Regions from separate parts of the Peribacillus sp. V2I11 genome, predicted to be linked through region 2. Evidence: riboswitches for the same ligand, from Rfam matches in the RefSeq annotation. Region 2 holds a riboswitch; the other holds the start of a gene.
What was found. Region 2 has a riboswitch for FMN ahead of QFZ73_RS21355 (ECF transporter S component). Riboswitches for the same ligand answer to the same signal wherever they lie in the genome.
Positions count from the first base shown of each region.

Region 1 (16,626 bases), 2.6 Mb from region 2:
AATTTTATAAGAGGTGAAAGTGATGGTCATGACGGAAACGCTGAAAAAGAAATTATTCATTAATGGTAAATGGCAAGAAGCTGAAAAGTTCACGACACTAAAGTCTCCCTATAGCGGGGAAGTTCTGGCGGAAATTCCTTCAGCAAGCCTTGAAGATGTCGAGTTGGCAATAGAATCAGCCTATCAAGCTAGAAAAACAATGGCAGCTTTACCTAGTCATAAACGGGCTGCCATCCTTGAAAAGCTCGCTAGTCTATTGGAAAGCCGCAAAGATGAGGCAGCTGAAATTATTGCTAAAGAGGCAGCGAAACCGATTAAAACGGCAATGGTTGAAGTATCCCGGACGATTGCCACATATAAATTTGCAGCAGAGGAAGCAAAAAGGATTCATGGAGAAACATTGACGATGGATGCCACAGCTGACGGAGAAGGAAGGATCGGATACACCGTCCGTGAGCCTCTAGGCGTTGTGGGTGCAATTACGCCATTTAATTTTCCGATGAACCTGGTTGCCCATAAAGTAGGCCCTGCCATTGCTGCGGGAAATACACTTGTCCTGAAACCTGCTAGCCAAACACCACTATCTTCGCTATTTCTTGCTGAACTATTAGCCGAAACGGATTTGCCGACAGGTGCGTTTAATTTAGTCACCGGAAGCGGTTCTGTAATTGGTGATAAATTAGTCACCGATTCACGGGTGAAGAGCATTTCATTTACTGGTAGTCCGGCTGTCGGAATCGGGATCCGTAATAAGGCCGGGTTAAAGAAAGTGAGTCTTGAACTAGGTTCGAATGCGGCTGTCATCGTTGATAAAGGGATCAATATCGATAAAATCATCCAACGCTGTGTATCGGCAGCATTCGCTTTTCAAGGGCAGGTCTGTATTTCCTTACAGCGCGCATATGTTCATGAAGAGGTATATGATGAGTTCGTCAAAAAATTCACAGAAGCAACGAATGGCTTGAAATTAGGAGATTCTTTGGACCCGTCAGTGGATATTTCGGCATTGATCAGCACTGGTGATGTACAGCGAAGCCTGGATTGGATCGGTGAAGCTAAACAACACGGTGCAATTGTTGCAGCAGGAGGTAAATCTGAAGGGAATATCCTGCATCCCACTGTGTTGCTGGAAGTGGACGCAATGCTTAAGGTATCTTGTCAGGAAGTCTTTGCTCCCATTGTTTTGATCAATAAAGTTTCGTCCGTTGAGGAAGCGATTGATTTGGTCAATGATTCCGAATTTGGATTGCAGGCCGGGATTTACACAGAAAATATCAATCTGGCTCTTTCTGCCGCAGAAAAATTGGAAGTCGGCGGTGTTATCATTAATGATATCCCAACTTACCGTGTCGACAACATGCCATATGGCGGAGTCAAAAAAAGCGGAACGGGCCGCGAAGGGCTAAAATATGCCATTGAAGAAATGACGGAAATGAAACTGGTCATTATTAACCGAAATTAATCAAAAAAGAGATGGGCAGCTGCTCATCTCTTTTTTTTGAGCTGCGGGTTTATTTTTCTATGAATCTTGAAAAAGATTGAGATGAAGGATTGCCCATATGTTATGCAAAAATGAATAGGTAATTCACGACTGAATTTAAATGAGGCAGGAAAGGGCAAAAAAACGAGAGTTACCTAATATTTCAAACTGGCATGAATCTTGCTCATATCTTATATATAGGTAGATAACTTAAAACCGAGGAGGAATTTACATGCAGGAAACTTTACAAAATAATACGAAAAAAGAAGGGACGGGAGCACTGGACTTAAAGATGTTCATCAATGGGGATTGGGTGAATTCGACTTCAGGTGAGAAGAGGGATATATTGAATCCGGCCACGGGGGAAGTTATTGCCCAAGCTGCGGAAGGAACACAGGAAGATGTGGATGCAGCGGTCGAGGCAGCAAAATATGCTTTCTATGAAGGGGGTTGGTGGGGAACTCCTGCAGTGGAAAGAGCGCGCATTTTATTCAAAATAGCCGACAGAATAGAAGAAAAAGCTGAAGAACTGGCTGCGTTGGAAACATTGGATAATGGGAAACCATTGCGTGAGGCTCGTTATGATATAGCGGATTCAGCAGCCTGTTTTAGATATTATGCAGGTTTGGCTACAAAACCGACAGGTCAGACTTTTGAAGTTCCTGACGGCCAGCAAGCGATGGTCGTAAGGGAACCGATCGGTGTATGCGGGCAGATCGTTCCATGGAATTTCCCTCTAATGATGTCAGCCTGGAAACTTGCTCCAGCGCTTGCTGCAGGAAATTCCGTTGTGTTCAAACCATCTGAGATTACTCCGGTGACAGCGGTCAAACTATTTGAAATCATGGATGAGGTAGGATTGCCAAAGGGTGTCGCAAACCTTGTGTTAGGAGCGGGTCCAGTTGTGGGACAAGCCATTGCTGAACATGAGGAAATCGATAAAGTAGCCTTCACAGGAGGAACGGAAACAGGACGTAAGATCATGGAGGCTTCACTGGGTAACCTAAAGAAAGTGACATTGGAGCTTGGCGGGAAATCGCCTAATATCGTATTTGCGGACTCTGACTTTGAGACTGCCGTTGATTATGCTCTATACGGGATTTTCTGTAATCAAGGACAAGTGTGTTCAGCAGGCTCCCGTTTACTGTTGGAAGAGTCCATTTACGATCAGTTCATTGCAAGTCTTACTGCGAAGGCGAAAAAGATCAAAGTAGGCTCAGGTTCTGATGAAAACAGCCAGATGGGACCTATCGTTTCAGAAGCCCATATGAACAAAATATTATCGTATATCCAAATCGGAAAAGAAGAAGGTGCCAAAATAATCGTCGGTGGAAATCGAATTAAAGAAGAAGGCTTGGATAAAGGTTACTTTGTCGAACCTACTATTTTTGTTGATACGACACCGGACATGCGGATCGTGCAGGAAGAAATTTTTGGACCGGTGCTTGTCGTTCAAAAGTTCAAGGATGAAGCGGAAGCTCTTCGACTTGCCAATGATACGAAATATGGTTTAGCGGGAGCGGTGTTCACGAATGATATCGCAAAAGCTTACCGTGTCATTAAAAAAGTGCGTGCCGGCATCACGTGGATAAACTCATATCATCCGACTTATAACGAAGCTCCTTGGGGAGGGTTCAAGCAAAGTGGAAATGGACGCGAACTGGGAACTTTCGGTTACGAAGCTTATACGGAAGTGAAGCAAATCAATAACAACTTGGATATCCAGCCAACAGGTTGGTTTGATGAAGAGTAAATAGCTTGATAAAAAGGCTGTTCCTTGTGGAACAGCCTTTTTTGTGGAACCGGAGAAATATTCCTGAATTCGGAGATGAAATGCCGAAATCGGAGATATATTCCCGAGAACCGCAGATAAAACGCCGGAACCGGAGATAAATCTCGAAAACCGAGATATATTCAAAGATTGCTAAACATTGATTTACTTTTGTTGGACTTTTTCAAGATCGACCCGTCCTGAAAAGAAAACGGCGCCATTACCCATATCCGAGAGTCGATCTGGGGTAAGGGAATTGATGTGTTGTTTTGTTTCAGGTGTATTCTGCCACAATCCTTGGCTGACAAGAACGCCGGGTAACACATTTTCACCGGGAGCAGCGGTAAGCAAACATTCACCGCGACCGTTCCAGATTTTAACCATATCTCCGGGGGCTATCCCCATTGTTTTGGCATCAGCGGCATTCATGTGCAATTTCGGTTCCTTTTCCAATGAGATATGTTTGGCATTATTTGAAAAGGTTGAATTCAAGAAATTGTGATTAGGTGCCGGAATGAATAAAAATGGCAGGTCGCTGTCTTTTATGATTGGCGTATATGTTGGCAAAGGCTCGTACCCATCCTGCATCATCCGTTCGGAATAAAGTTCGATTTTACCGCTTGGTGTCGGGAGTTTTCCTGGGAACATAGGCTGCATCTTTGCTTTGACAAATTGATTCCTTGAAAGGGAGTCATAGGTGATGCCTTCTAAATGCGGGTTATAGGGAAAATTTAGTGCCTGCCGTATCATATCTTCCTCTGAATCTCTAAATGCTTGTTCCCCAAATCCCATTCCAACAGCTAACAGTTTGAACAATTCAACATTCGATTTCGACTCGCCATATTTTTCGACTATAGGTTTTTGTATTTGGACGTAATTATGCCAGTATGAATTATAAAAATCCTCCGTTTCATAAGATGATGCGGCAGGAAGGACGAGGTCGGCAAACATGGCCGTTTCGGTTAAGAATAGATCATGGACCACGGTGAATAGATCTTCCCGCATTAGACCTTCCTGCACCTTATTTGCATTCGGAGCGACAAGTGCTGGGTTGGAGCCGTATACAAACATGGAGCGAATCGGGTTTTCTTTTTCCAGAAGAGCTTGACCGATTTGGTTCATATTAATGGTCCGGGTAGCTTTATTATGCAATAAATCAGGGCGTCTTAAGGCATTTGTATTAAAAGCCAGATATCCTGAATTCCCTTTGATGGCTCCGCCGCCTTCCACCATCCATTGGCCGGTAAGTGCAGGCAGGCAGGCAATGGTACGTACCGCCATGCCGCCATTGTCATGGTGCTGCAGGCCATTGCCTATCCGAACGAATGATGGACTTGTGGTGCCGTACATCCTGGCTAATTCATATAAGTCATCAATTGGAACGCCAGTGATCGCGGAGACTGTCGCAGGATCATATTGGCGGACGTGTTCGCGCAAATCAGCTGCACCCACTGTGTATTCATCGAGAAAGGGCTGGTCGACTAGATTCTCGGCATATAGAATATGCATTAATCCGAGGGCGAGCGCACTATCGGTGCCAGGCAAAATTGGTATGAACCAATCAGCCCACTTGCCGGTTTGATTTTTATGTACGTCAATGACGACTACTTTGGCCCCGTTTTTTCGGGCTTGCTGGGCAAGTGTAACTTGGTGCATGTTTGTGCTCACAGCGTTAATGCCCCACATGATGAAAAGCTTTGTATGAATCGTTTCTTCTGGATCGGTACCGAAGGAACCACCCATTGTATAGCTATATCCGACTGAACCGGCCGCGTTACAAATGGAACGCTCGAGCATGCTTGCACCGAGTTTGTGGAAAAAACGGCGATCCATCCCCTCGGCGCTGAGGTTGCCCATGTTTCCGTAAAAGCTGTAGGGAAGTATGCTTTCCGGTCCGTGCATTTCGATCAGTTCTTTCCATTTGGAAGTGATTGTGGTTATGGCCTCTTCCCAGCTGATTGGAGCGAAATTCCCTTCTCCTTTCGGACCGATGCGCTTTAATGGCTGCTTTAAGCGCTTGGGGTCATATAGGCGGGCAGTCATGTTTCGGACTTTATTGCAAATATTCCCTTTGGTGACTGGATGATCAGGGTCTCCTTGAACTTTAATGATTTTCCCGTCTTTTTTGTGCAGCAGTAAACCGCATTGATCAGGGCAGTCAAGAGAGCAAACAGAGGGAAAGACTCCATCTGGCTGATTGATATAGGATTGCATGGCGTATTCCTCCTAATAATTTAATCTGATAAAATGAATTTTCTTAGTTATATTGAAAGTGAAATCGTTGATAGGTGCAAGAACTTCTTAACATATGTTTTTTTTTCTGATAAGCTTACAAGATGAAAATTAACCTATAAATAGGAGGATTCATTTTTGGAATATGGAATTATAATATCAATTGGAATATACATGGCAGGCATGCTGTTAATTGGTTATTTGGCCTATCGGAGAACGGCCAACTTAACCGATTACATGCTTGGCGGCCGGAACTTGGGCCCAGCTGTAACTGCATTGAGTGCAGGTGCTTCAGATATGAGCGGCTGGCTGTTGATGGGTCTTCCCGGTGCAATGTACATAAGCGGGTTAAGTGCCGGCTGGATTGTCATCGGCCTGTGTGCAGGGTCTTATTTAAACTGGTTATTCGTGGCACCAAGACTTCGGACATATACGGAAGTGGCCGGCAATTCGATTACGATTCCCGACTTCTTGGGAAATCGGTTTAAAGATGGCTCCCGTGTCTTAAAAGTGGTATCAGCATCGGTCATTTTAATTTTCTTCACCTTTTACACCTCTTCAGGCATGGTAGCAGGCGGTGAGCTTTTCCGCTCGGCTTTCAATTTGGATTACAGGTGGGGCATCTGGCTGACGGCGAGCGTCGTTATTCTTTATACATTATTTGGTGGATTCCTGGCTGTTAGCTGGACGGACTTCGTACAAGGTACAATTATGTTCATTGCCTTAATTCTAGTACCAGTAGTCACGATTGTAAATATTGGTGGCTGGGATCCTACCTTCAATGAAATAAAATCGATTAACCCAAATTTATTGCATGCATTTGAAGGAACATCGACCATTGGCATCATATCTCTTCTGGCATGGGGGCTTGGCTATTTTGGGCAGCCTCATATAATCGTTCGATTCATGGCGGTTTCATCTGTTAAAGAATTGAAAAGTGCACGGCGAATCGGTATGGGCTGGATGATTTTTGCTATCGTCGGAGCGATGTTCACCGGATTGGTGGGGATAGCTTATTTTAACCTGACAAACAGTCCTTTAGGGGAAAAAAATGCTGAGTCCGTCTTCATCATTTTAGCAAAAGAACTATTTCCTTCTTTAATAACAGGCTTCCTGTTGGCCGCGATTTTAGCAGCGGTCATGAGTACGATCGCATCACAGCTGTTAGTATCGGCAAGTGCTCTGACCGATGATTTCTATAAGCAGTTCATTCGGCCGAATGCATCTGATAAGGAATTAGTGCTGGTAGGTCGGTTTGGTGTATTGGCGATATCTGCCATTGCCCTATTGTTGGCTTTTAATCCAAGCGGTACGATCCTTAAATTGGTGGGTTATGCATGGGCTGGTTTTGGAGCGGCATTCGGTCCTGTCATTCTGTTAAGCCTGTACTGGAAACGGATGACGAAATGGGGAGCCCTGGCGGGAATGATTGTCGGTACGGCAACCGTGATCGTCTGGGATATGATTGATAAGTTCGCTGAAGTATACGAAATCATCCCTGGTTTCATCGCTGGGTCAATAGCGGTGGTCGTTTTCAGCTTATTATCGGCCAAGCCTACAAAAGATATAGAAGAAGAATTCAATCAAGCCATTAAAAACCTCTCTTGATCATTGTAGTTCCAGTTAAAATGCTGCCGGATTTTTTAGCGATATAAAACAATGAATGCAATATATATGGTACAATATCCATAGAGTCCTTATGTTGAAAACATGAGGGCTTTTTTTGAGCGATTTGGGAATAATAAACCAAAAACAATACAAAGGAAAAAACATGAACCAATCTCATAAAATTGCATGTAAAGTGGCTATTATATATATAATCATTGGTGTCTTATGGATTTTCGTTACGGATTACATCTCTATGACACAGGCAAACGCAGATGTACAGATATATGCAATGTTTCAGCATTCCAAAGGGTGGATGTTCATTTTCATAACCGGGCTTTTCCTATACTTCATAATCAGGTATTGGACGGGGAAAATGTTGAGGTCCCAGCAGGAATTCATTCTGAAAGATGAACAGTATCAGTCGTTGTTCAAGCATAACCCGGATTGTGTCCTTGAGCTGAATCTCGAAGGAAATGTCGTTTCGATAAACCCGGAAGCTGAAAAACTGTTAGGTCATAAAAGTGACAATTTGAAAGGCAAGAATGCGAATCATCTCATCAACTGGAATGAAAGTGATAAAGTAACTGTATTCTTTATGCAGTCCCTTCAAGGGGAGGCTGTAAAATTTGAAACGACCATCCAGAATAGCAGTGATGAAAAACGGATAATCCGTGTAACCTTTTTACCGATCATCGTTCAAACGGAAATGCTTGGAGTATATGCAATCGTTAGGGATATTACTGAATTGCGGCGCGAAGAGGAATTGATGATCATGTCTGAAAAGCTATCTGTAATCGGACATCTGGCCGCGGCCGTCGCTCATGAGATAAGGAATCCGCTGACATCGTTAAAAGGATTCGTACAGTTAATGGATATGACCCAGGAAGTAAACCCGCTGCATTCTGATATCATGTTGAAGGAAATTGACCGAATTAATATTATCTCAAGTGAACTTTTGGTTCTCGGGAAGAAACAGGATGTCGCATTCCGTAAGATCGATCTTGCCGACAGTTTACACCAGGTATTCACGTTGATGAAAGCGGAAACGAATTTGAATAATATCGAAATGGGGTTCAGGGTTAATACCGACGAACCGATTTATATTATGGCTGATTCAATTGAACTTAAACAGTTGATAATCAACATCGTCAAGAACAGCATTGAAGCGATTGAGGATAATGGGAAGATTGATATATCGCTGCAAATCATCGATGGACAAGCTGTGGTCAGCGTGAGTGATAATGGCATGGGAATGGTGCCCGAGCGCCTTGAACGGATAGGTGAGCCTTTTTATTCGACGAAGGAAAAGGGCACAGGGATCGGGCTTGCAATTTGCCGGAAGATCGTTCATCGCCTTCAGGGGGAAATGCATTTTGAAAGTGAGATAAACAAAGGGACGACGGTTACAATTCGTATTCCGTTGGCTACTGGACAAGAATAAATGGTACTATGAAAGATAGGAAAAGTTTTATATAAAAGGAGAACGATATGAGCGAATTACCTGCATTAGTGAACGATAGAAAACCATATATACAAGAGGTCTGGAAAAAGTCCGGATTCGGACAACTTACCCCGATTCAAACCAAAGCGATTCCCGTGATTGTGGAGGGAAAAGATGTCATGGCCGAATCACCGACTGGAACAGGAAAAACATTAGCATATTTATTGCCATTACTGGAAAAGATAGATCCTGAAAAAAAATCGCCCCAAGCTTTGATTTTGGCATCATCACGAGAACTGGTCATGCAAATCAATGAAGAAATTCGCATTTGGTCAGAGGGAAGCGGCATAACGGGTGCAGCATTCATCGGCGGTGCTAATGTGAAAAGGCAGTTGGACAAACTGAAGAAGCATCCACAGGTGATTGCTGGGACACCGGGACGGATTTACGAATTGATTGCCCAAAAGAAATTGAAGATGCATGAAGTTAAGACGATAGTACTAGATGAAGGTGACCAATTGATCACTTCGGAGCATATGGGAACGATCAATAATATTATTAAAACTACGCTAAAAGACCGGCAAATCATGGTTTTTTCAGCGACCCTGCCAGAGGAAACGGAAAAAGCGGCCCGGGGATTCATGAATGAACCCGAAATGATAAAGGTCGATAAGCATGAAAAAATGGAATCAAAGGTGGACCATCTTTACTTTGTTGTTGAGAGACGGGAAAAGTCCAAGATTCTCGAGAAAATCACAAGGCTTAAAGATGTGAAGGCACTTGCTTTCCTGAATGATATAGCAGAGCTGAGCGTCTTACATGAAAAGTTGAGTTATAAAGGTATTGAAATGGGCGTGCTTCACGGTGAATCCAATAAAGTTGACAGGGAGAAAGCGCTCCGCAAGCTTCGTTCCGGAAAATCCCCAATGCTGATAGCAACGGATGTAGCGGCAAGGGGGCTTGATATTAAAGGTCTTACTGCGGTCGTTCATATTGATATGGCTGACAACGTTGAACAATATATCCATAGATCTGGGAGAACTGGGCGTGCAGGTGCAGATGGCACTGTCATTTCAATCGTAACGGAAAGAGAAGAGCGAGAGTTGAAAAAAATGGCTCGTGAACTGGAGATTCCATTAACGAGAGTAACCTTCTATGGTGGAAACATCGTAGTCGATGAATGATTCGGAAAAAGGGTCGGCCATGGCGGCTGTCTCTTTTTTTTACAAATGCCCGTTAAGATTAAATATTAAAGAGTTGCTCATTTTGCAGAATCCACACTACAGGCCTTTTCCACTGTCTGAATATGGTGGGATTCCCAGTTAACCAAAAAGATGCCGATGAAAATGAGTGATCCTCCAACTGCAACGTACCAGTGAACAGGCTCATCCAGCAAGAGGTAGCCAGATAGGACACCGAAAAAGGGAGCTAGAAATAGGAAAGCGCTTGTTTTTGCTGAATCACCCTTTTGTAATAGGAAATACCAAACCGAAAATTGAACGATGGATGCCATGATGGCCAGCCAAAACAAAATAATGATGGATGCCTGGGTAATCTTGAAAAAGGGCTGTTCAAAAAGAAATGATCCAATGAGCAAGAGAATACCCCCGCAGAGCATTTGATAGGCTGTCATGACCCAAGTGTCGAAAGTATGTCCCCAATTTTTCATCAATAGGGTTGCTATGGACCAAGAAATGGCTGACATCAATCCAAGGAGGGTGCCGGTCTTCAAATCAAGATGTGCGCCCAGTGTGATAAAGACGCCGATAAAGCCGAGCAGAACCCCCGACCATTGTTGGAGGGTGTATTTCGTTCTAAGAAATAACGTACCAAAAATGACCACTAATAATGGGTTCATGAATGTCAAGATTGACAGTTCCCCGGCTGAAATGGTCCTTAAACCTACAAAGATGCATCCCATGACACCAGCTGTCTGGAAAAAACCGATGATACTCAATATCGCCCAATCCATAATCTTTTTTGGATGCGGGCGCTTGATGAGCTTAACGACAATGGCCATGATGAAACCTGCTAGGATGAAACGAATCGCTGCAAGTAACATCGGGGAAGTATACGCTAAACCAATTTTTCCTATTGCGAATGATGACCCCATTAAAGCAGTCGTTAAAATGACCAGAAAACCAAAAATGAATTTGTTCATCTTTTTCACCCCTAAAATATTCCATTATATTTGATTGTGAAATTATATCACACTTACTAAATTCAAGAGTTCGTTAATGGGGGGATAATCATAAATGAAAACGCTTCCTTTATATGTTTTTTTGGCATATGATAGCAATAGACATAGGTTAGGAGGAGACGGTATGACAGGAAAGTATAAACAGTTTGAAACTGCAGTCATCCATGAAGGATATGATTCGAATAAACATTTAGGAAGCTTGGCAACACCCTTATTCCAAACCTCGACATTCACTTTCGAAAGTGCCGAGCAAGGGGAAAGGCGTTTTGCCGGTATGGAAGATGGATATATTTATTCTCGCCTTGGAAATCCAACGGTAAAGGTGCTTGAAGAAAAGATTGCCGCTTTGGAAGGCGGGGAAGCTGGCCTTGCTTTCGGTTCAGGGATGGCTGCGGTTTCAGCAGTACTTTTTGCTTTAACAAAAACAGATGACCACATCCTGTGCTCACAGGGGTTATATGGTTGTACATTCGGTCTTCTGCAGCTAATGAAAAATAAATACCGCATCACTCATGATTTTTGTGAAATGGATACAGAAGAACAGGTAAGGAATATGATCCGGCCGGAAACGACCTGCATATATGTAGAAACCCCGATCAATCCGACGATGAAAATGATTGACTTACAGATGGTGGTGAGAGTTGCGAAGGAGTATAATGTGACGGTCGTAGTCGATAATACGTTTTCGACGCCCTACCTACAGAGACCGCTTGAATATGGCTGTGATATCGTCCTTCATAGCGCTACCAAATATCTTTGCGGGCATGGGGATGTCGTTGCGGGCCTTGTCGTCGGTAAAAAGGAATTCATGAATCATGTAGCTGGGACTACACAGAAAGATATCGGTGGAATCATTTCACCATTCGATGCTTGGTTACTATTGCGGGGATTAAAGACCTTGCCTGTCAGGATGGACCGTCATTCGGCCAATGCAATGGCAATCTTTCATGAACTTAAGAAACATCCAAAGGTGAAAAGGGTATATTATCCAGGTGATGATGCTTCACCGGATCATTATATAATGCAAAAACAGATGAAACATGGCGGCGGCCTTATCTCTTTCGAATTGCATGGCACAAAACAGAATGCACAGGAATTCCTCAATAAATTGAAACTTATCAAAATTGCTGTCAGTCTGGGGGATGCCGAAACATTGATCCAGCATCCCGCTACCATGACGCATTCTGCCGTTCCTGAAGATTCGCGTGAACAAATGGGCATCAGTGACCAGCTGGTCCGTCTCTCAGTTGGCCTTGAAGGTTGGCAGGACGTCTGGCAAGATCTTCAGCAAGCATTTTAGGCTACCATATTCCTTATTCAGTTCCTTCTATTTTTAATGAATATGGTGATAGATACGATAAAAATGATGGCTGCCAGGATATAAGAAATGTCTGTAACTACCGGATATGCGGCGCTATTTCGTATCCCGATGCCTATGAACGACCAAACGAATACGAGAGGATAGCACCAATCCCGGTTTTTACCTGCAAAGACAAAGGCCAGGATTGTTGTTGCAATCAGCAGGACGATCGTCCAGGTTAAACTAGTTAGCCCAAAACTGTCCCAGTTGATATAGGTGAGGTAATAAGAAATGTCAGCGATGGTTGCAACACTTACCCAGCCTGTATAAACGGAAAATGGAAATAGGTCGAAAGTATCGTGCTCCACTTTTTTTATGCTTGTATAAATGACCATTAAAGTAGCCAACAGAGCAATGATAATGAATACGGATAAAAAAAAGTGTTCATAGTGCCAAGCCAAAAGCCAAGTTCCATTTAGGACACAGCTTAAAGCGAACCAAGGGAAGGATGCATTATAAACAGGGCTGTTTTGATGTTTACTTAAAAACTGCCTGAATACCCAGATGGCGAGCAGGAAATAGATCAAGCCCCATATGGAAAATACATAACCGGCAAGAGTGAAAAGGACATCCAGTTTATCGGAAATCTCTCCTGATGTTTGGCCGTTCAATGGCAGGAAATTGGCAAAAAAAATTCATCGTGACGACGAACAGATAGAAAATCAAGTTAATGATGGAAATAATCATGGGCTTCCTCCTTGTATGAATTGTGATCCTGCTAACCTTATTCCACATATTTAGCCTGCTTAACCTTTTAGGAGCACATCGGGGTACTTGGGGGTCATTTTTCCATAAAGAGAGGAAGTTCCTGTAACAATTGAACCATTTAAGGTTAGAAATTTTACATCTTCACTTTATGGTGATAAAATATTCAAAGATTCATATTATTTTAGTCCTTCGGGGTCGGGTGAAAATCCCAACCGGCGGTGATGAAGAAATTCTAAGCCCGCGAGCCTGTTAAAGGCAGGATTTGGTGAGATTCCAAAGCCGACAGTAAAGTCTGGATGGGAGAAGGACGTGTGGAACCCAAGTGTATACGTACGCCTAATTTTTCGAAATGGAAATATTGGGCTTTTTAGGTATACAATTTTTTTCACTCATTTCTCCTGCTAACTCCTTAGGTCATCCTAAGGGGTTTTTTATATTTTATAAAAGGGGGAAAAACATGTTTACGGGAATCATTGAGGATATCGGTACCGTACATTCCTTGAAAAAAGGAAAAAGCAGTATGGAGTTATCGATTCGTTCTGAAAAAATCCTTGAAGATGTGCATCTAGGGGATAGTATTTCAGTCAACGGGGTCTGCTTAACGGTAACGTCCTTCACGAAAAGTTTGTTTACGGTCGACGTGATGCCGGAAACGGTCAAAGCTTCCTCGATCCGGACGTTAAAATTGGGATCACCTGTTAATCTCGAACGAGCCATGAGTGCACAGGGAAGGTTTGGCGGTCATTTTGTTTCAGGTCATATCGACGGAACGGGAACAATCATAAAAAAAGAACGAAAAGAAAATGCCGTATATTATGTAATCCAATTGGAAGAAGGGCTTAGTACCTTTTGCATTCCAAAAGGTTCCGTGGCCATTGATGGAACAAGCTTGACGATATTTGGGATTGAAAGGAACCTTTTGACTGTATCATTGATTCCATTGACCCATCAGGACACCATATTGGGACAAAAAGCGGCTGGCGATATCGTTAACATCGAAAACGACATGATAGGGAAATATATAATACATCAAATGAAAAATGGCAATCCAAAACCAGGACTGAATTTAGAGTTTTTGGCAGAGCATGGATTCTAATAAAAGGGCGGTGTAATGATGTTCCATACAATAGAAGAAGCAATAGAAGATTTGAAGGCTGGCAAGGTAGTAATCGTATCCGATGATGAAGACCGTGAAAATGAAGGAGATTTTGTAGTGTTGGCCGAAAAGGCGACACCGGAAGCGATTAATTTCATGGCGACTCATGGACGTGGTCTGATTTGTACAACCATCACTGAAGAACTTGCAGCGAAATTGAAACTGCATCCTATGGTAGGAGAAAATACCGATCATCATGGCACTGCTTTTACGGTAAGTGTCGATCATAAAAGCACCTCTACAGGAATCAGTGCTTTTGAAAGGTCCTTGACCATCCTTGAGCTTCTTAATGAAGATTCGGTCGCTGAAGATTTCCAACGGCCAGGTCACACTTTTCCGATAGTCGCTAAAGAAGGCGGCGTATTAAGAAGGGCAGGACATACGGAGGCATCGGTGGACTTGGCGAAGTTATGCGGTGCCGCTCCAGCTGGTGTCATTTGTGAAATCATGAATGAGGATGGATCGATGGCCCGCGTATCCGATTTAGAAGTCATCGCTGACAAATTCAACCTGAAATTCATTACGATAGCCGATTTGATTCGGTATCTTCAACAAAATGATACAATCGGGAAACAGGAACTTGAACTGAACATCCCGAAAGCTTGAAGGATTTTAAGGAATTAAATCTTAAAATGAAAAAAAATGATATTGTTTTTAAAAATTAGGAGGAATTGGACATGGGGAAAACTATTGAAGCACAATTAATCGGATCAGGATTGAAAGTCGGAATCGTGGTAGGAAGATTTAATGAGTTTATCACAAGCAAGCTTTTAGGAGGGGCGTTGGATGGCCTTAAGCGTCATGGCGTTGATGAGAATGATGTGGACATCGCGTGGGTCCCGGGTGCTTTTGAACTTCCGTTAATTGCTAAGAAACTTGTGAATACAGGTAAATATGATGCGGTAATCGGTCTTGGAACGGTAATCAGGGGTGCCACTTCACATTACGATTATGTCTGCAATGAAGCAGCTAAAGGTATGGCTTCCGTTTCATTGGAAACAGGTGTACCGGTTATCTTCGGTTTACTGACAACTGAGAATATTGAACAAGCCATTGAACGTGCAGGAACAAAATCAGGTAACAAAGGCTATGAAGCTGCGGTTAGTGCCATTGAAATGGCCAACCTTGGAAAATTGATAGAACAGTGATTCACATAAGGAAGCCGCAGGGATTAACATTCCTGCGGCTTTTTTTGATGTGCCGGCTCATGTCAACTTTCTTAAACCGTTAAGCAATTCTTCAGAGTTCGTAAAGTTCCTGGCCATTTGATCGATTAGCGAATGCCGATCTTCGACACTCGCCGCAACCTCCACAAGGGAAGCGGCATTCTCTCGGGCTTTTCCATTATCAAACAGGTAACTTCCAAGATTTGGTTAATCTCGTTTGTGACTTCCTCGGACATTTTCCCTGTAGTATGGACGTTTTCTTGAAGTCCATTATAAAAATCGGTCAATCCTTTATTGGACCGTGTGATTTCATCAAGCATGGCTGATTGTTTGATTTCTGCTTTCCGGCTCTTTTCCAATTCTAACAACGCGACGTTTATGGATGCGATTCCAATCAAACTTAGAAGGATGGAGGGGGCGGAAGTAGTATAAAAAATGGAAAATAAAGAATCATTAGGGAATTTACGATAAAAAAACAGAACAAAAGCATCACGTAATGGAAGCATGATAAAATATGCGGATATGATTATGCTACAATTGTAAAGATTGCAATTGAAATTCATGTCTTTAGGGAAAAGTAAATTTATTAGTTATTAGGAGGGGTTTGTGTGTACCATCTCTTTACACATAATGATTTAGATGGAGTCGGCTGCGGCATTGTAGCTAAGCTGGCATTCGGAGAAGAAGTAGTGGTTAGTTATAATTCAATTGGTCGCCTTAATCAGAATGTAGGAGCATTTCTTGAGCAGGCTAAAATTGAAGATACATTGATCGTTACTGATCTATCGGTTGATGAAGATAACGAAAAAATGATTACTCAGTTTGTGGAAGATGGAGGCAAGGCGCTGCTGATTGATCATCATAAGTCAGCACTGCATTTGAACGAACATGATTGGGCATCTGTAACTGTCGAACAGGAAGATGGTAAACAGACGGCAGCGACATCATTATTCTATCAGTATGCAGTTGAAAATAAATTGCTGGAACCTTCAAGCATTGTCGCTGAATTCGTTGAATTGGTCCGTCAATACGATACTTGGGAATGGGAAGTCAATAAAAATACAACGGCAAAACGATTGAATGACCTGTTTTTCATGATTCCGATAGAGGAATTCGAAATGAAAATCGCAAATAAGCTGTCGACGGCTGAAAGTTTTACTTTTGACGAAGTGGAGCAAACCCTTCTGAATGTTGAAGAGAGTCGGGTTGATCGATACATAAACAGAAAAAAAAGGGAAGTCTATCAGGCTACGGTCGGTCCCCATACAGCTGGTGTGGTCCATGCAGAGTCATACCACTCAGAATTGGGTAATGAACTGTCGAAAGAGTTCTCGCATCTGGATTATATAGCCATCCTGATGGTAGGAAGTAAAAGAATCAGCTTCCGGACAATCCACGATGATATAGATGTTTCTGAGGTTGCTGGCAAGTACGATGGGGGCGGCCACCAAAAAGCCGCCGGTTGTACCATGTCCGAAAAGGCGTATAGCCAATATGTCGAAAA
Region 1 is NZ_JAUSYW010000001.1:1,710,609-1,727,234, reverse strand. It holds gene QFZ73_RS08285 (aminotransferase family protein) at 1-10, shown strand, start outside; gene QFZ73_RS08280 (aldehyde dehydrogenase family protein) at 29-1,462, shown strand; gene QFZ73_RS08275 (aldehyde dehydrogenase family protein) at 1,713-3,233, shown strand; gene QFZ73_RS08270 (molybdopterin oxidoreductase family protein) at 3,417-5,465, opposite strand; gene putP (sodium/proline symporter PutP) at 5,622-7,091, shown strand; gene QFZ73_RS08260 (ATP-binding protein) at 7,207-8,532, shown strand; gene QFZ73_RS08255 (DEAD/DEAH box helicase) at 8,580-9,716, shown strand; gene QFZ73_RS08250 (DMT family transporter) at 9,794-10,693, opposite strand; gene megL (methionine gamma-lyase) at 10,857-12,032, shown strand; gene QFZ73_RS08240 (tryptophan-rich sensory protein) at 12,050-12,703, opposite strand; FMN riboswitch at 12,982-13,112, shown strand; gene ribE (riboflavin synthase) at 13,258-13,896, shown strand; partial or broken gene ribB (3,4-dihydroxy-2-butanone-4-phosphate synthase) at 13,915-14,553, shown strand; gene ribH (6,7-dimethyl-8-ribityllumazine synthase) at 14,634-15,104, shown strand; gene QFZ73_RS08220 (hypothetical protein) at 15,230-15,628, opposite strand; gene QFZ73_RS08215 (DHH family phosphoesterase) at 15,731-16,626, shown strand, end outside.
Region 1: linked by a shared signal. The riboswitch ahead of ribE (riboflavin synthase) and the one ahead of QFZ73_RS21355 (ECF transporter S component) in region 2 are both predicted to bind FMN.

Region 2 (16,626 bases):
ATGGCAGCGAAAGTAAGCATCGCCTGCATCGACAATTTTTTAAGTCCCCTTAAAGTAGTCCAACGCATACCATGCTTTTCTTTTGCAACTGCGAATACACGCTCAATCGTTTCTTTACGTTTTGCATATATAGGTTTTACATCTTGATGATGACGCAGATGATCTGCTTCTTCCACATGTGTTTGCCAGATATGCCGTGTCACCACTTTTTGACAGTCTTTGCTTTCTGTACACCGAGATAAAAATGAGCATGTTGTACAAATTTGTTTTGGCGATTTGTACTCGCGATAGCCCTCTTTATTTGTTGTTGAGTACTTTAAAGTTTCGCCCGAAGGGCAAAGGTAACAATCAAAATGTTCATCGTATACATAGTCCTGTTTGCGGAAAAATCCTTCTTTGGTGCGAGGACGTGTATAAGGTAAAGCCGGTATGATTTTTTTGTTAAATAGGTAGCTTGTAATCGCTGGTGTTTTATAAGCTGCATCTGCGGCAACGGCTTCCGGTTTTCCAACTTTCTCAATCACTTGTTCAACTAGTGGCTCTAAGATCTGACTGTCATGTGTATTTCCAGGTGTTACAATCGTTCCCAATACAAAACCGTTGCGGTCTGCGGCCGCGTGGAATGAATAGGCAAACTGTTTTGTTCGTTCATCTTTCACATAGTAGCCACTCTCAGAATCCGTTGTACTTTCTTTAATCTCTTTGGTCTCTTCTTTATCAAATTTATCTGGTGGAAAAGGCTTTTTTCCATGGTTTTCACGATCTTGATTGATTTCTTCTTGAAGACGTCCTTGATACGCTCGTGTTTCTTTACGAACGATTTTCTTTTCAAATTTCCGTTTATTCGCACTGGCTTTCACATGTGTGGAATCCACGAAAACGTGTTCAGCACTTATTAACTTTTTATTAGCAGCTGTCATTAAAATGCGATAGAAAATCTGTTCAAACAGGTCTGTATCTTTAAAGCGTCGCTCATAATTTTTCCCGAATGTAGAGAAATGAGGTACTTTATCATGGAAACCATAGCCTAAGAACCAACGGTAAGCCATATTGGTTTCAACTTCTTCAATCGTTTTACGCATGGAACGAATACCGAAGGTATATTGAATGAAAGTCAGTTTAACTAAAATAACTGGATCAATACTTGGGCGTCCTACCTCTGAATACATATCTTTCACCAAGTCATAAATGAAAGTGAAGTCAATGGCAGCCTCCATTTTACGAACCAAATGGTTCGGTGGCACCAGTTGATCTAAAGTAATCATTTCAAGTTGATCTCGCTGAATAGAATCATGTTTAGAAAGCATCCTCATCACCTCAAGTTTTAATACTTCTATTTTAAAACAAAAATGACTCCAGGCAAAAGTGTTCTATCTAAAAGGGAAGACAAAGTTGATTGGAACGGAAGGTACGAGACTCCTGCGGGAAAAGCGCGTCTAGGGGAGACCCCGCAGGCGAAAGCCGAGGAGGCTCCCCGACCGCCCGCGGAAAGCGAGTGCCTGGAGTGGAAATCAACGTCCAAATTGTACAAGCCATAAAAATAGACAAACTCGATTTTCATCGAGTTTGTCTACAGTCTGAGTGCCCGCGCTTACGGGCACTTTTTTCTTCTTATAATGAAATACGGGCCATGAATGTAATTTCTTCTGTTTCCATTAAAAATTGTTTCATGTTGTCTTCTAATGGTAAATCAAAGCTCAAAACCATGATGGCTTCCCCGCCAGCTTCTTTTCGGCCAACCTGCATGGTGGCGATATTCACCCCGTGATCACCTAGGACCTTACCTACGTTACCGATTACACCAGGTTTATCGGTATGCTGTATGTAAAGTAAATTCGATTCTGGATGGAAGTCGATTTTGAAACCATTCAAACTTACAATCCGAGAACCGTAATTTTCGATATAGGTCCCACTGATTGTTAATTCACGGTTGTCACCTTTTACTTTAAGGCTGATCAAATTCGAGTAACCTAAAGAGTCCGCAGAGATTTTTTCACCAACGGTTATGCCACGCTCTTTTGCGATCAACAAGGCATTCACTTCATTGACTGATGCATCAACTCTTGATCTGAAAAAGCCAGAGATTAGACTTTTTGTAAGAATCGCTGTATCGAAATCCAATGATTCCCCTGCATACGTAACGGAGATTTCCTGAATTCCTTCATTCATGCACTGAGAAGCAATGGATCCCATTTGCTGAACAAGTTGATGGAATGGCTGTACCTTTTCAAACACTTCTTTAGATATGGCTGGAAGGTTGATTGAACTTGAGACTGGGTTTCCTTCGAAATAAGTCAATACTTCCTGGGCAACCTGTACGGCAACATTTAATTGTGCTTCTTTCGTGGAAGCACCTAGATGCGGTGTAGCAATGACGCTATCAAGTTCAAGGAGTTTATGGCCAATTGGAGGTTCTTCGACGAAAACGTCCAGTGCCGCCCCTGCAACATGTCCTTCAACTAACATTTCATATAAATCATCCTCGTCTAGAATTCCACCACGGGCGCAGTTCAGTACATAAACCCCTTTTTTACAGGTAAGCAGTTTTTCTTTATTGATTAATCCTCTAGTATCATTCGTTAGTGGTGTATGAACAGTAATGATGTCTGCTTTAGGAAGCAATTCATCTAACGGCAGGGCCGTTACGGACATTTTCTTTGCACGATCGACAGTCAGGAACGGATCATAGACAATGACATCCATGCCAAACACTTTCGCACGTTTGGCAATTTCCCCTCCGATACGTCCAAAGCCAACTATACCTAATGTTTTACCACGAAGTTCAGTTCCCGTATATGAAGAACGTTTCCACTCCCCCTTCTTCAGTGAAGCATAGGCTTGCGGAATATGGCGCATTAATGAAGCCATCATGGCGAATGTATGTTCAGCTGTTGAAATGGTATTGCCGTCAGGTGCATTAACCACGACAATCCCCCGTTTTGTCGCCGCGGGGATGTCTATGTTATCAACACCGACACCAGCGCGTGCTATAATTTTTAACTGCGGCATACGGTTCATTAAATCTTCCGAAACCTTTGTTGCACTTCTCACAAGAATTGCATCGATCTGATCAAGTTCGTTTGCAGCTTCCTTTACGGTCTTCTGAATGAGATGAATATTGGATGCCTCTGAGAGCGGTCCGAGTCCTTCTGGTTTAATGGCGTCTGCTACTAAAATCCGATACACGTCTAAACACCTTCCTAGGGAAAAGAATTATCTTAAATTTCAGTTAATTTTACAATTGAAATGCTGATTATGTCAATTTGGCTTATCTGGATGTAAGCGCTTAATAAAATGATTATCATCTGATCAATTGTTTAATGTCGCGATATAAATGACTTCGTCTTCGTTTTCGTAATATAAAAAAAATTTTTCATTATTTTAAATTGTCATTTTGTATATCACAAAGTATTTTAAGCCATTCACTGTGACAATCGATATTCATCTTAAAAGCATCAACTGAGAAAAAATGCTATCAAAAAAAAGGAATTTCAGATATAATGGGAGGTATAAAAAAATTTATAGGTCTATCTTCGGGGCGGGGCGCAATTCCCCACCGGCGGTGATGAAGGAATTTCTTCTTCTAAGCCCGCGAGCCTTACAAGGCAGGATTTGGTGTGATTCCAAAGCCGACAGTATAGTCTGGATGGGAGAAGATGGAGGTTCCTGAGTGCGTTTCAACAGTTTTTTGCTGAACGTTTGTTTGATGTAACCTTTAATTTATCCCTTTAATTCTATTGGAATTAAAGGTTTTTTTATTGAGCATCAACATGATTAAGGAACCCTAACCTCTTTTTCAGGTAGATCGGAAAAGAAGGAGAGAGAACTATGAAAAAGAACAAAGTGAAAAAAACGGTCACACTTGCCATGATGGGAAGCATTTCTTATTTATTGATGCTTTTAAATTTTCCTTTTCCAGGATTCCCTCCATTTCTCAATGTTGATTTTAGCGACATACCAGCACTGATGGCGGCATTGATTTTCGGTCCGATGGCTGGAATTCTTGTTGAGTTCATTAAAAACCTATTGGATTTAGTAATGACAGGGACCTTGACTGCTGTACCTGTGGGGCATATCGCTAACTTTATAGCCGGAATACTGTTCGTCTTGCCGACTTATTATGTATTTCAGAAAATCAATTCAAAAAAAGGGATGACGTTCGCTTTACTTGCAGGGACAGTTTCCATGGCAGTATTTATGAGTGTTTTAAACTATTTTGTCTTTTTACCGGCTTATACCTTCTTTATGGGATGGGATGCAATGTCGGCACCCGAGTCAAGAAAGTTCGTTACGACGGCAATCCTGCCTTTCAACGTGATAAAAGGCGTGCTCATCACATCTGTATTCATGTTGCTTTTCATTAAATTACAGACATGGATCAATAAGCAAACATTATATAAAAATGCTTAATGGCATTGACGATAGAAATAAAAAACAACCGGATATCCTGAACTATACCCCGGATAACGGACACACATAAAAAAGTGTCCCTTATGGGGCTGTTGACAAAATGGGGAGAGCTTTTGCTTCTTCCCCATTTTGATTTTTATCGTTAATTGCTTGTTTATTGATTATTCTTCTTCATTTTTTTGTAGCTAGTTCATTACTTTTACCATTCGTTTTAAGTTTAAGGCCAACGCCGAAAAGAGGCATTGTTCATGGATTTTTTGAATGCCCCTCTTATATGTCTTATATAAATTGTGCTTTATTTTCATGGTGCCAAATGAGCCTTCACACCAGACTCTTCTTAGTTTTTGAACCAGTTTGTAATCACTTGTTTTTGTCCTTTTCATGTTTTCTTCTAATAGTTCATGGGCGATGGGGCGTGATATGGTTCTTTTAGTCGCTGTTTTCCCGAAGCATTCCACTCTGAAAGGACAGACTTTACAGTCTTGGGTTTTTGCCGAATAGGTCTTGTAATTTGTTTCGCCCTTTCTCATTAAATGTGTAAAGGCTAGTTCCTTCTTATTTTGACATAGGTATATATCGTTTTCGCTATTATAAGTGAACTCCCGATGCGAGGTTGTCTTAAACGCCGAATCATAATGAGTGGGACTGATATACCCCGTTATGCCTAATTTTTTTAATCCATGGTGAATAGGCGTTGTATCGTATCCACGATCCGCCCCTACATTCTTAATATTTAAATGAAACTTCTCTTTTATCACTTTCAAGCGTTCTACGTAAGGTTCGCAGTCATTTACATTTCCTGCACTCGGATGAATATCTATTATGATTCCGTTTTGGGTATCAATGCTGGTATGAGCCAAATAGTGGGGACCTGATGGTTTCCCGGGTCGATTTAATAACCCTGAATCAGGATCGGTTTTAGAGACGGACACTATTTTTGTAGTAGACTCTTTCGGTTTTCTCCCAGCCTTTTTTCGGCCAACGTTTTCTCTTTTCTCCTGCAGTTCTTTTTCAAGCTTCTTTGCCTCTTCTTCAAGAGTATTTAAATACTGGGAAGGAGTCTTCTCAACCTCAACCTTTTTCACCTGATCCTTAGAAGCACTGGCTTTTATATGGGTAGAATCTGTCACAATGGTTTCCCCTGTGACCAATCCTTTTTCAATGCATAGTGAAACAGTGTGATCGAAGATTTCTTGGAATACGGCACTGTCTTTGAACCGTCTTCGACGATTTTGACTAAAAATAGAGTGGTCGGGAATTCGATCAGTTAGATCAAGTCCTAAAAACCATCTATAAGCAAGATTTAAATGAACCTCCTGTTCAAGTTCGCGTTCTGAGTCAATATTAAAAAGATAGCCGATAAGCAACATCTTGAAAAGGAGGACGGGATCCAAAGACTTCCGGCCCAGTTTCGAATAAAAACTTTCCATTTTAACGTATATAAAAGAGAAGTCAATTCTCTCCAATATTAAGCGGAGAATATGATTAGTAGGAACAAAATCGTTCAAATCAATAAACTCCATTTTGCTTTGGTACTCATCATTGCGTCCCATCATAGAAATCCCTCCAATAAAAAACCTGCATAGAATAAATTCTATACAGGTTTCAGAAATTCCTTTTAGATTGTCAACAGCCCCCATATCCGGGGTTTTTTATGTTTCAATAGGTGTAATGAGTATGGACGGAGGGTTTCTATGAGTAAGAATATATATACTGAATTTCAGATTAAAGAACTTGAAAAGAATCCAAATATCATAAGTGCTTCAGAGCGTTCTATTTCCTATAATCCCGAATTTAAAACAAATGCTGTTAGGAATATAAAAAAGGGAAATCCCCCTCTCAAATTTTCATAGAACATGGATTTAATCTCGAAATAATTGGTAAGGAACAACCTAAGCGTTGTCTACAGCGCTGGCGTGATACCTTTGAAAGGTTTGGCGAGGAAGGCTTCCTTACGGAACGCCGTGGAAAAGGAAGTACAGGACGCCCTTCTTCCAAGCCACAGTCTATAGAGAATCAACTTAGGAGGGCCGAAGCGAGAATCAAATTCCTTGAAGCAGAAAATGATTTCCTAAAAAAGCTGGAAGAGTTAGAAAGGCGGGCGTTGAAAAAGAAATAATTCTAACTGCAGCTGAGAAGTTCTATCTGATTGAAAGAACCATCAGGACATACCATTTAAAGAAGGCTGTTCCCTATCTATGCAAATTGGCTGGTGTAAGTCGAAGTGGCTACTACGATTGGTTAAAGGCAGCTCTAACCCGTGAGCTACGCGAGGAACAGGATGATTTGGACATAGAATTAATTAAAAGTATATTCCTCAGTAAAAAGGAAAAACGTAGGCGCCCTCCAAATCAAAATGGTTATGGAAAATGATTATTCGGCCGTCATGAATCATAAGAAAATCAGACGATTGATGGCAAAATATCATCTCTTCGCAAAAATCAGAAGGGCCAATCCGTATGTGAAAAATGGCTAAGGCAACCAAGGAGTACCTTACTTGTTCAAACCTTCTTAATCGTGAATTCAAACAGGAGGAGCCAAGGGAAATTCTGCTTACTGACATTACCTACCTTTATTATGGAAAGGGTCAAAAAGCGTATTTGTCATGCGTATAAGATACGGCTATAAAAGAAATAGTTACGTATCATTTATCCACGTCATGGATATGAATATCGTTTATGAAACTTTAAACAAGCTAAGGCAGGCTGTGAATCACGAGTTCCATCCGAGTGCAATCCTGCATTCTGACCAAGGATTCCATTACACCCATCCGCTATTTCAAAACAAAGTGAAGGAACTTGGGCTAACCCAATCCATGTCCCGCAAGGGAAACTGTTGGGATAATCCGCCGATGGAAATTTTTTTTTTTTGGCCACTTTAAAGATTTAGCAGAATATAAAACATGTACTAATTTAACGGATGTGAAGGAAGAAGTTGATCGAGTTATAGAAGAATACAATGAGTGTCGTTATCAATGGGGACTAAAGAAAATGGCCCCGGTACAATACCGGGACCACCTATTAGCCGCATAGGCACTTTTTTATACTGTCCGAAAAGTGGGGCATAGTTCATCCATATTCGGTTGTTTTTTATTTCTATTCAATTTTGGTATGAGAACATGTAATGCGACTTTGGCAAAAAGAAAAGCCATTCTCGATTGAAAATGGCTTGTACCTTTATTCGAACTTTAGTGCATCGCCGTCAAATGCCTCGTCAGCAACTTTAATAGAATCCGTTGGGCATCCTTCAAATGCATCCATCATGTCATCTATAAGTACATCTGGAATTTCAACGATTCCCTCGTTATCGTCAAGGGTAACAAATGCAATCCCTTCGTCATCGTAATCATATATATCTGGTGCCGCTGCTCCGCATGCTCCACAAGCTATGCATGTTTCTTTATCCACAATAGTAAATTTAGCCATGAATATAACCCCTCCTAAGTTGATTAACAACTGATAATCTTTTTATTTCAGATTATTATCTCTTTCTTATTGTAAGACCGAATGCCAAACTTTTCAATAGAAATTGTATTGATAATGACTATCATGTATCTGAATGTCAACAAAAAACATTGAAATAATTAACTTGGTTCTTTCCTTGGTTCGTCATTCAGTCACATAATTGCCCTTGTATTCATCAATAATAACGGCGATTTTTGCAGTTTTTTGTTACAATGGGTTTATTGGTTAAATGAAACAAGGATGTGAGTCCCATGAATAATTATCTACAGGCCATCATTCTATATGCGATAAAAAAATTTCAAGGCGAACGTTCCATTTATGCTATATACCATATGCTGCAGGGGAAGAAATCGTCACAAACAATCCAGGATGCCCATTTATTCGGGTTAACGGATATTTTTGGGACAATACCTCGATTTACCCGTCAGCAATTAAATCAAAACATTGAACATTTACTTAAGCATGACTTGATTAAATTAACGGATAAATCAGATGCGTATGAAATTAGTATGCAAGGTGAGGAAATGTTAGCCGATTACTTTAAAAATAATCCATTTCCGACGTATATAAATGGTTGGAAGTATCACAATATCACCCCGGTTTTCTGGGGAAGATTAAACTTACTCGTTCAAACCATATCCCATATTGTCCACAATGAAAGACGTTTTTATCCGATACAACGAAATCCCAAAATCCAATTCTTCGTAAAGGAGTTTTTACATGCCAATCGTCAGGATCGATCCTTGATTGCCCAACATCTATATGATGAACTGATATCCCTTTTAGAAAGTCAAAGTGATATGAAACGAGACATTTTCATTTTGAATTTAACCGGGATAAACAGGATTGGACTTACGTTTGAACAGATTGCAAAAAGGAAAGATGTAGAAGAAGAATATGTTCGTTTTACATTCCTTGACTCATTGCATCAAATGCTTGCAGAAATGGAAACGGGAAAGGCTTACCCTCTCTTGTCCACATTAACCAATGATTGGAAAAGAAGTGGGAATCCTCATTTGACACAATCTACACAGATTACTTTACGATACATCCAGGAAGGGAAAAATCTGGGTGAGATAGCTGAAATCCGTAGATTGAAAGTCAACACCATCGAAGATCACCTCGTAGAAATTGTTTTAACGGACAAGAGTTTTCCGATTTCGGATTATGTGACCATCGAGGATGAGAGGGAAATTGATGAAGCTATTAAGGAACTTGGAACGAAAAAGCTTAAAGCAATCAAGCAGATGGTCGATAATAAACAGATAAGCTTTTTCCAAATAAGACTTGTACTTGCGAAAATAGGTGATGGATGATGAATATGGAACGAGTCCTCAAAGAAAAATTCGGATTTGATGAATTCCGTCCTGGACAAAAGGAAGTGGTTGAATCATTGATGTCCGGCCGTCATACTTTAGCGATGCTACCGACCGGATCAGGTAAATCATTATGTTACCAGCTGCCGGCTTATCTTTTAAATAAGACTGTCCTAATTGTCTCCCCGTTATTATCATTAATGCAGGATCAGGCAGATCAGCTGAAGATGAGTGGCGAAAAAAGTGTATTGACGCTCAACTCTTTTTTGACGCTAAATCAAAAAAGGAAAGCTTTCGACCGGTTACATAGTTATCGTTTTATCTTTTTATCTCCTGAAATGCTAAGCCTGGATGGTGTGATAAAATCCTTGAAATCCATAGAAATAGGTTTGTTCGTCATAGATGAAGCACACTGCATCTCACAATGGGGGTATGATTTCCGTCCGGATTATTTGAATTTAGGAGAAGTGAGGCGTGAATTGAACAATCCGTTGACTCTTGCCCTGACAGCAACTGCAACCGATGAGGTCCGGAGGGACATCGTTGGCAAACTCAACATTGGGTCGGTCAATGAAACAGTTTCATCTGTTGATCGGGAAAATATTGCAATTATTGTTGAGCGAATGTTCAGCTATGATGAGAAGCTAGCCCGTGTGCTGGAGCTTGTCAGGAAATTTACGGGAAGCGGGATTATTTATTTTTCCTCTAAAAAAGTGGCGGAATCGGTCACTGGGTTTTTACAGGAGAACGGGATCGATAGTGTCAATTATTATCACGGTGGAATGGAACAGGAACAAAGGATGCTCATTCAGCAGCAATTCATTTCCGGCCAGCTAAAAATTATATGTGCAACAAGTGCTTTTGGAATGGGTGTGAATAAATCCGATGTCAGATATGTTATACATTTTCATCTCCCATCGACAATGGAAGCATATCTTCAGGAGATAGGCAGGGCGGGAAGGGATCGGAAGCAAAGTGTGGCTGTCTTATTATATGGCGAAGGGGATGAAGGGCTTCCCCTTCATTTGATGGAGCAACAGTTGCCTACTGAATCGCAAATCGATGGTGTATGTTCTTTCCTTAATGCATCACAGAAAATTCCGGTGAATTTGACCCTCTCAGAAAAAGAACAGCTGTCTCAATCCTTTTCGTTGAACGAAATCCAGCTGCGTTTTTTTACCCAGTTTATTACGGGCAATGACTTACATCAAGTGGCAGAGATGAAAGAGTATTGTCAAGAGAGGAAATCCAGGAATCAAGAAAAGCTACATAAATTCCTTCACTGGATATATACACAGGAATGTCGCCGTTTAGGGATACTGGACTACTTTGGAGAAAAGCATCGGGAAGTAAACCCCATCTGCTGTGATATCTGTGGGATGGATGCCGAAAAAATGGCTGATGTATGGCCGGAAGTCAAGGTGGATCCGGTCAATTCCTTTACCACGTGGAAAAAGGAATTGGCTTATATCTTATTAAAAAAGGAAAATGGCAATGAAAAATAAGCAAGCTGAAATAATTAAACAACTTACAGATAAACAGTTGCTATATAATTTATTTCTTACACAAATTATTCTCTTAACGTTAGCCATCTTTTTAGGTATTATTTTATTTAAGGACCGTTCTGCTTTTTTCGACTTATTTATCTTTGATGACCTGAACATTTTGCTGATTGGAATTCCCGCTGGAGTCATTGTCGTGTTATTTGACTTATTGCTTATGAAAGTGACACCATCTTCCTATCAGGATGATGGTGGTATTAACGAACGCATTTTCAGTAATTTGTCATACCCGATGATTTTTGTCGTAGCTTTAGTCGTAGCGATAAGTGAAGAAGTATTATTCCGTGGAGTGTTGCAAACACATTTTGGTTTGCTTCTTACGAGCCTCATTTTTGCAGCCGTTCATTATCGTTACCTTTTTAATTGGTTTTTATTTTTAAATGTTTTGGTTTTGAGCTTCTTTATCGGTTTTCTATTTGAAATGACCAATAATATCATCGTGACGATAACGGCCCACTTTTTGATTGACTTGATCCTTGGTATTTTAATCAGGAACAAAAAACAAAGAGGGTTTAGCAAGAAAGGGGGTGACTTGAATGAGCCGGGTACAAAAGAATGAAAAAGAAAACGATCAGGCTGGTGAACTTCGTTCGCGAATTGAACGTCAGAAGGCTAAGTCATCATTGCCCAAGCGGAGCAAAGTCCACCAGAATAAAAAGAAAAAAAGTAAAGTGAAGATTAAGTTCCCGATGATACAATTATTAGCGTTATTTTTTATTTTACTTCCAATTGGATTTTACACTCTTTATACATATCTGCAGGATAGGCCAGTACCTTATACGAAAAGTGACCAAGTCGTCTTTAAAGATGATGAATCGATTCCAACTACAGCAACGGCAGATGATTTAAAGGAAAAAGAATCGGCAAAGGCTGGAGCTGAGAAAGAAAAAGAAGAAGCTGAGGCCAAAGCGGAGCAAGAAGCTGAAGAAAAGGCCAAAGCGGAGCAAGAAGCTGAAGAAAAGGCCAAAGCGGAGCAAGAAGCTGAAGAAAAGGCCAAAGCGGAGCAAGAAGCTGAGGAAAAGGCCAAAACGGAGCAAGAAGCTGAAGAAAAGGCCAAAACGGAGCAAGAAGCTGAGGAAAAGGCCAAAGCACAGCAAATAGCTGACAAAAAAGCAAAGAAGGCAGCAGCAGAAAAGAAAAAGGCTGCCGAAAATGTTCAAGCCGCGAAACCGGATAAAGAGGGTTATAAAGTTGTCTTACATACTGTTCAAGGTGAAGAAACATTATTTCGCATTTCCATGAATTACTACAAATCACAGGAAGGGATTGCTCTGATCAGGGAGTGGAATGGGCTGAGTGGCAATGAAATTTCCAAAGGTCAGGTATTGAAAATTCCGATCAAGAAATAACGATGGCACTCTGTCTTTATAGGCAGGGTGTTTTTTAATTGTTTGACTTGGTTCAGTATGAAGGCAAACGTGATAGGTACTTTATCATTTTTTCCACTACTCTTTCATATCATGATTTGAAAGAGTAGAGGAGGAAATGCGATGGAATCGACAATCATTTTATTGGATGAGAAAACGGATCAAGCAACAAAACAAATGCTGCAGAATGTCGTGGATCGAAAGAAAAAATTCGAGGCACTTAAAAAGAAACACCTTCAAAGCTTATGGGCAACCATGATTGTTGCTGCCCTTTTTATGATTTATCTTTATTTTTATATCGTTGTACCTTATTCCTATTCCTTTTTCAGTATGTTTAGTGTTTTTGTCGACCATTTTAGTCATTTCCTTTTTTTGGCGGCAGCAATTGGTCTATATGGATATATGGTTTTAATTAAAAAAAAGCTTGATAAAGCTGAAAAGGAGTTTCAACTGCTACGCTGTGAAATCATTAATAAAAGTAAGCAATTGTGGGAAAAAGAGGAAGAATGGAAAAGTCGCCATAAGGTTTTTGAAATGATGAAGAAGAATTATGATATTAACTTATATCATGAAAATAAATGATGATCGCGTTAAATCATATTTAATTGCGGGTAATATGGTTTTATGGTTATATGAAAGTACGTTTGGGATAAGGATGGAAAGAAGGTTTTACTAAGATGTTATGGTTATCTGGATTATTTTTAGTCATCATTCTGCTGTCATTTGCCACGATCATTTACATGTGGCGTACGGCAATGCAAGATAGGGTGATTTTTCAAGACTTATATTTCAAAGACTTTCCTGAAGGCTTTGGTGATGTTCGGATTTTTTTCATATCCGATCTTCATCGACGGATCGTTGCGGACAAATTAATTGAGGAAGCTCGTGACAAGGCAGATTTGGTTATAATCGGCGGTGACATTAGGGAAAGCGGGGTTCCCTTAGAACGTGTGGAAAAAAATATATTGAAACTGAAAGAACTTGGTCCCCTATATTTTGTTTGGGGTAATAATGATTATGAAGGAGACTTCCATGAACTGGATGCGACTCTTTTGAAACACGGTGTGAAAATCCTTGATAATACAGCTGTTTCTTTTGAGTCTCAAAATGGCAGCAAAATCGCTCTTCTGGGCATTGATGATATATCGGAAGAACGTGATAGGCTTGACCTTGCCCTGTCGGATTGCGGGAATGAAGATTTTCGGATTTTGGTGAGCCATAATCCATTGGTCAAGAAACAGTTGACTCCGGAATACCATATTAGTCTCGTCCTGTCAGGTCACACCCATGGCGGGCAGATTCGCATATTCGGATTCGGGCCCTATCAGATCGGCAGCATTAAAAAAGAGGGGGACTGTTTATATATGACGAGTAACGGCTATGGGACAAGCGCAGTGCCTTTAAGGCTTGAGGCTAAGCCGGAAACGCACCTCTTCACCCTGAAAAGGGGGACAGACACTGAAATAGGCGAAGCTGTGGAAAAAACCTACTAGGCTGCTATTAATCGAGCATATCGGGATTTTACAGACTTTGAAAAATCCACTATAATTTCAACAAATGATCGTACAGTTATTGGAGGCCTTGTAAAACCATGCAAGAAGGTAAATATAATATAAAGGCAGTTTCAAAACTGCTAGACATTCAGTCGGGAACCCTTAGGGCATGGGAAAGGCGCTATAAATTTATCGAACCTGTCAGGAATGAATCAGGGCACCGGCTGTATACAGAAAAACATCTGCAAATCCTTAAGTGGCTCATTAATAAAACAAAGCTAGGTTTTACAATAAGTCAAGCTGTTTCACTTCTCGAAAGTACTGGAACTCCAGCGCCTGGAGTTCCTGAAACGAACCGTAAGGATGAACAAGCGATTAAGTTATCGGATGAATTAATCGAAGCTCTATTGAATTTCAATGAAAATAAAGCCCATATGCTTATAAGCCAAGCATTCAGCATGTATACAATCGAACAAACCATAGTCGATGTACTCGGTTCAATATTGGTTCAGATTGGGGATAAGTGGGAAAGAGGGGAAATTACTTCCGCTCATGAACATTTTGCGTCGAACATCCTAAAATCCAGGATCAGTTCAGTTATGCATACGATTCCGACTAATGGTTTTCTTCCGAAAGCCATTACCGTTTGTGCTCCCGGTGAAAAACATGAATTTGGACTGTTGGTCTTTACCATTTTTTTAAAGCGGAAAGGGTATGAAACCATTTATTTAGGTGAATCCATTGCTGATAAGGACCTTTTCACCGTTTTAAACATCATAAAGCCCTCTTACCTATTCATGTCATGTTCACTGAAAGAGAATCTTGATGGAACATTTAGGCTGGTTGAAGCGTTAATAAAGGATTTCCCGGATTTGAAGGTGGGTCTTGGCGGTGCGGCGCTGAGCCTTATTTCCGAAGAAAACCATACGGCCTTCAGCGGAGTTTTAATGGGGGACACGCAATCTAAATGGGAGGAATGGCTGAAAGATTAGCCGCTGGCGGCTTAGGCTAAATAATGGATATGCACCCTGCGACCAAGGCTTCATATGATGTATGAAGATGGTAACCAGGGGGCATTTTTTTATGAAGCTGGAGCGATTAACTAATAATAAAATCAAGATTTTTTTGACCCTTGATGATTTAATTGATAGAGGTATAACAAAAGAAGATATTTTAGGGAATTCCTTAAAGGTCCACAAGCTATTTCAGGATATGGTCGAAGAAGCGTGCGAAGAACTCAGCTTTAAAATGAGCGGTTCCATTGCAATCGAAATTTTCTCCTTGCCTGCTCAAGGGTTGATAATCATTGTGACAAAGGACGAAGAGGAATTATTGACTGACGAAGAGGAATTCTTGGATTTACAAGTGAAAATTGACGACTTCCCCCATATTCTGTATGTTTTCAATGACTTTGAAGATATCGTCCAATTATCTCTTAGATTATCTTTTCAAGGCTTGCTTAAGAGTAATCTTTATCATTTTGAGGGAAGATATTATTTACTTATCGAAAATGTTAAAGACACGACCTATGACACGGTCATATCTTTAGCGGCTGAGTATGGCCATGCATCTACATTGACACTCAGCCGCATCAATGAATATGGAACATGTATAATCGAAAATGAAGCGATACATGTTTTGCTCACACACTTTAGCTGATGTAAAACGAATGTGAGACAAGGCAGCCACATTATGGTAAAAACAATGCGGTTTGCCTTATTTGTCTCAACTTTCGGCGGAAGAAGATATACGATAAAAGAGTAAGAAAACCGTTGATATGATAACGTTTTCATTTTTAGAATATTTCCAACTTTTAAATTCCCATTTTTACTCTTGCATAAATGTAACGAAGGTGTATACTAGCACATGAAGAGGACTATTTGTACATTATAATTTAATATTTGGATGAGATTTTCTAGGAGGTACTTTTAATGGAATCGGCAAAAGGCAATAGCCATGTAAATGAAGAAGAAAAACACGACGTACTGAGGTCTACCCAAACTGTAATACATAAAGCTTTGGATAAGCTGGGTTACCCGGAAGAAGTTTTTGAGCTGTTGAAGGAACCATTGCGTTTATTAACGGTGAAGATACCTGTCCGCATGGATGATGGCTCGGTTAAAATTTTCACAGGTTACCGTGCACAGCATAACGATGCTGTTGGGCCTACAAAAGGTGGTATCCGTTTTCACCCTGATGTAACGGAACGTGAAGTTAAGGCATTATCCATTTGGATGAGTCTGAAATGCGGCATCGTTGATTTGCCATACGGCGGGGGAAAAGGCGGTATCGTTTGTGATCCTCGTAATATGTCATTCCGTGAGCTTGAAAGGCTGAGCCGGGGCTATGTTCGCGCAATTAGTCAAATCGTGGGGCCGACTAAAGATATCCCGGCACCTGATGTATTTACGAATTCTCAAATCATGGCTTGGATGATGGATGAATACAGCCGTATGGATGAATTCAACTCGCCAGGATTCATTACGGGTAAACCGCTAGTGCTTGGTGGTTCTCATGGCCGTGAATCAGCCACTGCTAAAGGTGTAACAATTTGTATCAATGAAGCTGCCAAGAAATGCGGCATCGATATTAAAGGGGCACGGGTCGTCATTCAAGGTTTTGGTAACGCAGGTAGTTTCTTAGCTAAATTCATGCATGACGCAGGTGCTAAAGTCATTGGGATTTCGGATGCATATGGTGCTCTTCATGATCCTGAAGGATTGGATATCGATTATCTTCTCGATCGGAGAGATAGTTTCGGAACCGTAACGAAATTGTTTAAAAGCACAATTTCAAATAAAGAATTGCTTGAATTGGAATGTGATATTTTAGTTCCTGCTGCAATTGAAAACCAAATCACTGAAGAAAATGCTGCTGATATCAAAGCATCGATCGTTGTCGAGGCAGCTAACGGACCTACAACAATTGAAGCGACACAAATCCTAACGGACCGCGGAATCCTTCTTGTTCCTGATGTCCTTGCTTCTGCTGGCGGTGTAACGGTTTCTTACTTC
Region 2 is NZ_JAUSYW010000001.1:4,355,009-4,371,634, forward strand. It holds gene QFZ73_RS21345 (IS1182 family transposase) at 1-1,307, opposite strand, end outside; gene serA (phosphoglycerate dehydrogenase) at 1,612-3,186, opposite strand; FMN riboswitch at 3,526-3,662, shown strand; gene QFZ73_RS21355 (ECF transporter S component) at 3,829-4,410, shown strand; gene QFZ73_RS21360 (IS1182 family transposase) at 4,596-5,966, opposite strand; partial or broken gene QFZ73_RS21365 (IS3 family transposase) at 6,105-7,442, shown strand; gene QFZ73_RS21370 (ferredoxin) at 7,587-7,835, opposite strand; gene QFZ73_RS21375 (YpbB family protein) at 8,126-9,190, shown strand; gene QFZ73_RS21380 (RecQ family ATP-dependent DNA helicase) at 9,190-10,695, shown strand; gene QFZ73_RS21385 (CPBP family intramembrane glutamic endopeptidase) at 10,685-11,311, shown strand; gene QFZ73_RS21390 (LysM peptidoglycan-binding domain-containing protein) at 11,289-12,101, shown strand; gene QFZ73_RS21395 (YpbF family protein) at 12,243-12,701, shown strand; gene QFZ73_RS21400 (metallophosphoesterase) at 12,797-13,612, shown strand; gene QFZ73_RS21405 (MerR family transcriptional regulator) at 13,711-14,604, shown strand; gene QFZ73_RS21410 (genetic competence negative regulator) at 14,696-15,271, shown strand; gene QFZ73_RS21415 (Glu/Leu/Phe/Val family dehydrogenase) at 15,544-16,626, shown strand, end outside.